One region of the Arthrobacter pasteuri genome, then DNA from elsewhere that is predicted to be linked to it. Evidence: riboswitches for the same ligand, from Rfam matches in the RefSeq annotation. Region 1 holds a riboswitch; each other region holds the start of a gene.
What was found. A riboswitch is a leader RNA that binds a small molecule or an ion and turns the genes downstream of it on or off. The one in region 1 is predicted to bind S-adenosylmethionine.
Positions count from the first base shown of each region.

Region 1 (2,256 bases):
TCCGGCAGGACGGCGGCCATCGCCTCCCAGTCGAAGAAGGTCTGCGAGAGCTGTTCAAGGGCGTTCATGCAGGGACCGCTACTTTACTTCCACGGCTTTGCTGCCGGGCTTCCAGTCGGAGGGCATCTCGCGGTCCGGGTACCACTCCTTGGTGAGCTCGGTCCACGTGCCGTCCTCGATCACGGCGTCGAGCCCGGAGTTGAGCGCGTCGATCAGGGGCTGGTTCTCGCTGTTCACGGCGTAGGCCGTGAAGTTCTCGGTGTTGATGATGGTCTCCGCGATGGTGGTGTCATCGCCTTCCTTCACCTGGCCGGTGGCCTGCTGGGACGGGGCGACCCACGCGTCCACCTGGCCGTTCTTCACGTTCGCGTAGACCGTGTTGTAGTCCGCGAAGCGCACGGGCTCGAGACCCAGGGTGTTGGTCACGTAGTCGTCCTGGACGGTGCCCTGCACCACGCCGATGCGGGTGCTCTCGGACAGCGAGTCGAAGCCCGTGACCGTGGAGCCGTTCTTGGTGACGACGGCCATGTAGCCGAAGTCGTAGCCGTTGGTGAAGCCGACGTTCTCCCGGCGGGCCTCCGTGGTGGAGATCGAGGAGGATCCGACGTCGAACTGCTTGTTCTGGACCTGCGCGAGGAGGGCCGAGAAGTCGGTGGACGCGAATTCGACCTCGAGGCCGAGCTTGTCGCCGATGGCGCGCAGCAGTTCGTTGTCGTAGCCGGTGAAGACGCCGTTCTCGATGAAGATGTTCGGCGGCGCGTCCGAGAGGGTGCCGACGCGCAGCGTCCCCTCCGTGATGAGGCCGAGCTTGGAGGTGTCGATCTCGTCGACCGGCGTGGTGTCGTCGGTCGTGTACTGGTCGAGTGACTGCTGGTCGCTGCCGGCGAGGGCATCGGTGGTCGCGGTCGGCTCGCTGCTGCTGCTGTTGCTGCCGCAGGAGACGGTCAGCGCGAGGAGCGGTACGGCGAGTGCCGCGAGGACTGTACGGGAGATGCTCATGGGGTCCTTCTTCGATGCTGGCCCGGGGTACGGGCCGATTGGATGAGGTGGATCGCGGGGAGGAACGGATGGCTGCCGGGGAGGCTGCTGGCTGCTGGTGACACGCTCGCTGTTCTGGCCGTGAGCGTTGTGGCGGCTGCTGTCCCGGTTACCTCGGGATGATCCGCACGACGCCGTACTTGCCAACCGGGGGACTGGTCCCGGCGGCCGAATCTTCACCTGGAGCACCCCACTACGGGAGAGGGTTGCTGTCCAGCCGGCCAGGGCCGAGGGCTGGAGCTCTTGATTTCAAGAAAACGCTATGGCAGCACGAAGTGCCCGGTCAAAACGAAACTGCGCGGAAATCAGCGTTTGACGCGGTAAACGGCCTGTAGGGCAGGCTTTTGTGGCGAAAATTACACGAAGCGGTCCACGAGGTCGGTCAGCTCGGCCGTGAGGGCGGCCGAGGACCGGAGGGCCTTGCCGTCGAGCGAGAGCACGGGTGCGAGGAGCCGGATGCTCGAGATCAGCCACACCGCGTCGGCGTCGAGGAGGTGATGCGGCTCCAGCGGGCCGTAGCCGAGTTCCCACCCCTGCTCCTTCGCCGCCGTGAACAGGGCGCTCTGGGACGTGCCTGCGAGGATGCCGCTCTCGAGCTGCGGTGTCAGGAGTGTCTTCCGTCCGTCGCGGTCGTAGGCCAGCAGCACGGTCGAGGTGGGGCCCTCCAGGACCTTGCCGTCGGAGGACGTGAAGATGACGTCGTCGGCCCCGTGTGCCTTCGCGTAGCGGATGGCCGCCATGTTGACGGCGTAGGAGAGGGTCTTGGCGCCCATCAGCAGCCAGGGCGCGCGCTGCGCCACGGTGCTGTCGTACCCGCGGTCGAGGAACAGGACCCGGAGTCCCGTCCTGCGCTGCTCGAGCGTCGACGCCGGCACGGGCGCGACCTGGACCCACGCCGTGGCGCGGCCGGCGCCTTCGACCCCGCGCGTGGCGATGAGCTTCACGACGGCGTCACGGCGATCCGGCTCCGCTGCTGCGAACTCCCGCAGGCCGGTGCGGATGGCCCGGCTCCACGCATCGCCGTCGGGGACGGTGAGGTCCAGGGCCGCGGCCGACGACGCGAGCCTCGCCAGGTGCGCCTGCTCCTTGCGGGGAGACCCGTCGACGGCCAGGAGCGATTCGAAGATCCCGTCGCCGCGGGTGGCGCCCAGGTCCGTGGCAAGAAGCTGGGGCTGGGAGGCATCGACGACCCTGCCGTCGTCGTGGGCCGGGTCGAGG
Region 1 covers NZ_JBTNDO010000001.1:1,599,187-1,601,442, reverse strand. Annotated here, with positions in the region: gene ACX80H_RS07505 (amino acid ABC transporter permease) at 1-68, opposite strand, end outside; gene ACX80H_RS07500 (ABC transporter substrate-binding protein) at 79-999, opposite strand; SAM riboswitch class IV at 1,170-1,287, opposite strand; gene ACX80H_RS07495 (aminodeoxychorismate lyase) at 1,395-2,256, opposite strand, start outside.

Region 2 (2,256 bases), on a different contig from region 1:
CTGGCTGGACGGGGACATCGCATCGCCGTGCATGCGGGACGCGATGCGACGGCTGCTCTGGCGGTTCGTGACGCCCTGCCCGGCGCAGGTCACGCCGTCGTCGTCGGTGATGTCGCCGATCCGGAGGAGTGCGTGCGGATCGTCGAGGAGACCGTGCGGGAACTCGGCGGGGTCGACGTCCTGGTGAACAATGCAGGGATCTTCGAGGCGCATCCTGTTGCCCAAGCATCCTTCGACGACTGGCAGCACGCCTGGCGCCGCACCCTCGCCGTCAACCTGCTGGGGCCCGCGAACCTGGCCTGGCTCGTGGCGCGCCACCTCCTGGATCGGCCCTCGGGACCCGAGGGCGGTCGGCTGATCAGCGTGGGCTCCCGCGGCGCCTACCGGGGTGAACCCCTGAACCCTGCCTATGGGGCGAGCAAGGCTGCGCTTCATTCGATGACCCAGTCGCTGGCCGTTGCGCTCGCACCCTCGGGCATCCTCTCGGCGGCGGTCGCGCCCGGTTTCGTCGAGACGGACATGGGCCGGACGGTGCTCGACAGTCCGGAGGGTGACGCGGTCCGGGCGCAGAGTCCGTTCAATCGGTTGGCCACCCCGGAGGAGGTGGCGCAGACCGTGGCATGGCTTGCCACGGATGCTCCGCTCTGGGTCAGCGGCACCGTGGTCGACGTGAACGGGGCGTCCTACCTTCGGTAACCGTCTCCTCGGCCGAGGCCTTGCCGATCGTGACGCACTGTGACGGATGCATATGGACGCCGGCGCGGACGGGCATCTAGGCTCATCACCAGAATCAAGAGCTCCAACGTCAAACCCTGGTTTGTTGGACGGCAACCCTCTCGCTGTAGCGGGGTGCCCCAGGTGAGGATTCGGCCCGGCATGCACCGTGCGGGCAAGTATGGCGCTACCCTCACGGCAGTGCCCTGACATGAGGATCTTTCATGCCCGCATCACCGCGCCATATTCGCTTCAATGCCTTCGACATGAACTGCGTGGGCCACCAGTCACCTGGCCTGTGGCGGCACCCGGACGATCAGTCCTGGCGCTACAAGGACCTGCGGTACTGGGCCGACCTCGCCAAGACCCTGGAAAAGGGCCTGTTCGACGGCATCTTCATCGCCGACGTCCTCGGCACCTACGACGTCTACGGCGGTTCCAACGAGGCCACCCTCCGCCAGGGGACGCAGACCCCGGTCAATGATCCGTTCCTGCTCGTCTCCGCCATGGCCCTCGTCACCGAGCACCTCGGCTTCGGAGTCACGGCGGGCACCGCGTACGAGCACCCCTACCCGTTCGCCCGCAGGCTCTCCACCCTCGACCACCTCACCAATGGCAGGGTCGGCTGGAACGTGGTCACGGGCTACCTGCCCTCCGCCGCGCGGAACATGGGCAACGAGGACCAGCTGGAGCACGACGAGCGCTACAACCACGCGGACGAGTACCTCGAGGTCCTCTACAAGCTGCTCGAGGGGTCCTGGGAGGACGACGCCGTGGTCCGTGACCGTGAGGCCGGCGTCTTCACCGATCCGGCCAAGGTCCACGACATCAACCACGACGGCAAGTACTTCAAGGTCCCCGGTATCCACCTCAGTGAGCCCTCGCCGCAGCGGACGCCCGTGATCTACCAGGCCGGTGCCTCCTCGCGCGGGATCGCCTTCGCTGCGGGGAACGCCGAGGCGGTCTTCGTCGGCGCACCCACCAAAGTGATCCTCAAGGACGCCGTGAAGAAGATCCGCGACGCCGTCGAGGCCGAAGGACGCGACCGCTACTCCGTACGGATCTACACCATGCTCACCGTCATCACGGACGAGACGGAGGAAAAGGCCCAGGCCAAGCACGCCGAGTACCAGCAGTACGTCAGCTACGAAGGAGCCCTTGTGCTGCTGTCGGGCTGGCTGGGCATCGATCTCAGCGTCTACGACCCCGACGAGCCCATCGGCAATGTGAAGTCGAACGCCATTCAGTCCGCCGTCGCGAACTTCCAGAAGGTGAACGACGACGGCGAACCCTGGACCGTGCGCGACATCGCCGAGTGGGCAGGTATCGGGGGGCTTGGTCCGCGCATCATCGGGTCCGGGTCGCAGGTTGCCGATGAGCTCCAGGCCTGGGTCGAGGAGACCGACGTGGACGGTTTCAACCTGGCGTATGCCATTACGCCCGGCTCCTTCGAGGACGTCATCCAGTACGTGGTTCCTGAACTCCAGAAGCGGGGTGCCTATCCGACGGAATACGTCGAGGGAACCCTGCGCAACAAGCTGT
Region 2 covers NZ_JBTNDO010000002.1:323,716-325,971, reverse strand. Annotated here, with positions in the region: gene ACX80H_RS12580 (SDR family NAD(P)-dependent oxidoreductase) at 1-696, shown strand, start outside; SAM riboswitch class IV at 789-902, shown strand; gene ACX80H_RS12575 (LLM class flavin-dependent oxidoreductase) at 939-2,256, shown strand, end outside.
Region 2: it holds a riboswitch for S-adenosylmethionine, as region 1 does, so the genes downstream of both, ACX80H_RS12575 (LLM class flavin-dependent oxidoreductase) here and ACX80H_RS07500 (ABC transporter substrate-binding protein) in region 1, are expected to answer to the same signal.

Region 3 (2,256 bases), 350 kb from region 1:
ATCCAGAACCTGGTGGCCAACGCCGTGGCCTACGCGCGGCCGGGTGTCCCGGCGGAAGTGCGCATCACGGGCACCGGCATTGCGGAGTTCTGGCGCCTCGACGTCGCCGACAACGGGAAGGGCATACCGCCCGAGCAGTACGACCGTGTGCTCGAGCCGCTGGTGCGGCTCGAGCGTGAGGGCGATCCGTCCGGTACCGGGATAGGACTGGCGACATGCGTGCGCATCGCCCAGGCGCACGGCGGGCGCCTCGCCTTCGACCAGACCCCCGGCGGCGGGCTCACCGTACGGGTCTGGTTCGGGTCGAGCCCGGCCTGACGGTCTTCGCCCGGGTCGACGCGTCGCGCGCCCGCCGACCCGGTCGCCGAATATGACGCGCCGGGTCCCGGTCGTTTTGACCGTGTTCGATGCCGTCGCCTAGCGTTCCCAGAAGAATCAAGAGTTCCAGCCACGGGCCCTGGCCGGTTGGACAGCAACCCTCTCCCGTAGTGGGGTGCTCCAGGTGAAGATTCGGCCGCCGGGATACTCCGGACGGCAAGTACGCGATTCCCGCGGCGCTTCTTCGAAGCCCTGCCGGAGAACGCCCGCAGCATCCAGTGAGCGAGCATGTCAGTCCAGTAGAAACACGTCCGAGCAGCCTGAGCTGTCCGTCAGTCCTGCTGCGCGCTTCTGTCCCTCTTCCCCTGTCGCTGAGCCGTCTGCTCAGCAGGTACCCGTACGAAGGAAAGAAAATATGATCACCTCCCGCAAGCTCCTGGCAGCCGCCGTCGTCCCGTTCCTCGCCTTCACCGTTGCCTGTGGCTCCTCGGAGGCCTCCGAGGGAGGCAATGAGACTGTCCGCCTGGGTGTCGTGGGTGCGAGCGACCCGGAGTGGGCTGCGCTGACCGATGCGGCCGCAGAGGAAGGCATCGACCTCGAGGTCGTCGACTTCGCCGAGTACACGCAGCCCAACCCTGCGCTCACGGAAGGCGAGCTGGACCTCAACCAGTTCCAGCACCTCGTCTATCTCGCCCGCTACAACGTCTCCAGCGGCGAGGACCTCACCCCTGTGGGATCGACCGCCATCTACCCACTGGGTCTCTATTCCACGAAGCACAAGTCCGTGGAGGAGATCCCCGAGGGGTCGACCGTCGCCGTACCGAACGACGAGAGCAACCTCGCGCGCGGCCTGCTCGTCCTTCAGTCAGCCGGCCTGGTCGTCCTCAAGGACGGCGGCAGCGCCTTCTCCACCATCGATGACGTCGACGAGGCGGCATCCAAGGTGACCGTCACGACCCTCGAGGCATCACTGACGCCGACCTCCCTCCCGGACGTCGCCGCTGCGATCATCAACAACGACTTCGTGCAGGACGCCGGCCTGAACTTCGACGACGCCATCGCACAGGATGACCCGACCGATCCGGCCGCCGCTGCGTACGTCAACATCTTCGCCTCGCGCGCCGGTGAGGAGAACAACGAGACCTACCAGAAGCTGGTGAGCATCTACCAGGAGAACCAGGAAGTCCTCGACGCCGTGCAGGAGACCTCGGGCGGAACCGCGGAGTTCCTGAAGGTGCCGGTGGAGGAGCTGAAGACGTCGCTCGACACCGTCGAGGAAGACACCCGCGCCCAGGGCTGATCAGCCTTCTCTTCCGCGTGTGGCCGGCCGGTGATCCTGGCCGGCCACACGTATCCCCTCAGCTAGGAACACGATGCCACTCATCTCACTGCGGAACGTCACGAAGAGTTTCCCCCCGGGACGCCGCGGCGATCCCCTCGTCCACGCCATCGACAACGTCAGCCTCGACATCGAGGCAGGTGAGATCTACGGCATCATCGGGTACTCCGGGGCGGGCAAAAGCACCCTCGTCCGCCTGATCAACGCCCTCGAGAAGGCCTCCAGCGGCGAGATCATCGTCGACGGGCACCAGGTCACCAACGTCCCGGACCGCCAGCTGCGCACACTGCGCCTGGACATCGGCATGATCTTCCAGCAGTTCAACCTCTTCAGCGCCAAGACGGTCTGGAACAACGTCGCCTACCCCCTGCGGGTCGCAGGCAGGACCCGGGACGAGATCCAGGCCCGCGTGACCGAGCTCCTCGACTTCGTGGGACTTGCCGACAAGGCATCGAACTACCCGGAACAGCTCTCAGGCGGCCAGAAGCAGCGCGTCGGCATCGCCCGCGCCCTGGCGACCTCACCCAAGATCCTCCTCGCGGACGAGGCCACCTCCGCCCTCGATCCCGAGACGACCCACGAAGTACTCCGCCTCCTGC
Region 3 covers NZ_JBTNDO010000001.1:1,951,031-1,953,286, reverse strand. Annotated here, with positions in the region: gene ACX80H_RS09325 (GAF domain-containing sensor histidine kinase) at 1-318, shown strand, start outside; SAM riboswitch class IV at 434-547, shown strand; gene ACX80H_RS09320 (MetQ/NlpA family ABC transporter substrate-binding protein) at 734-1,618, shown strand; gene ACX80H_RS09315 (methionine ABC transporter ATP-binding protein) at 1,692-2,256, shown strand, end outside.
Region 3: it holds a riboswitch for S-adenosylmethionine, as region 1 does, so the genes downstream of both, ACX80H_RS09320 (MetQ/NlpA family ABC transporter substrate-binding protein) here and ACX80H_RS07500 (ABC transporter substrate-binding protein) in region 1, are expected to answer to the same signal.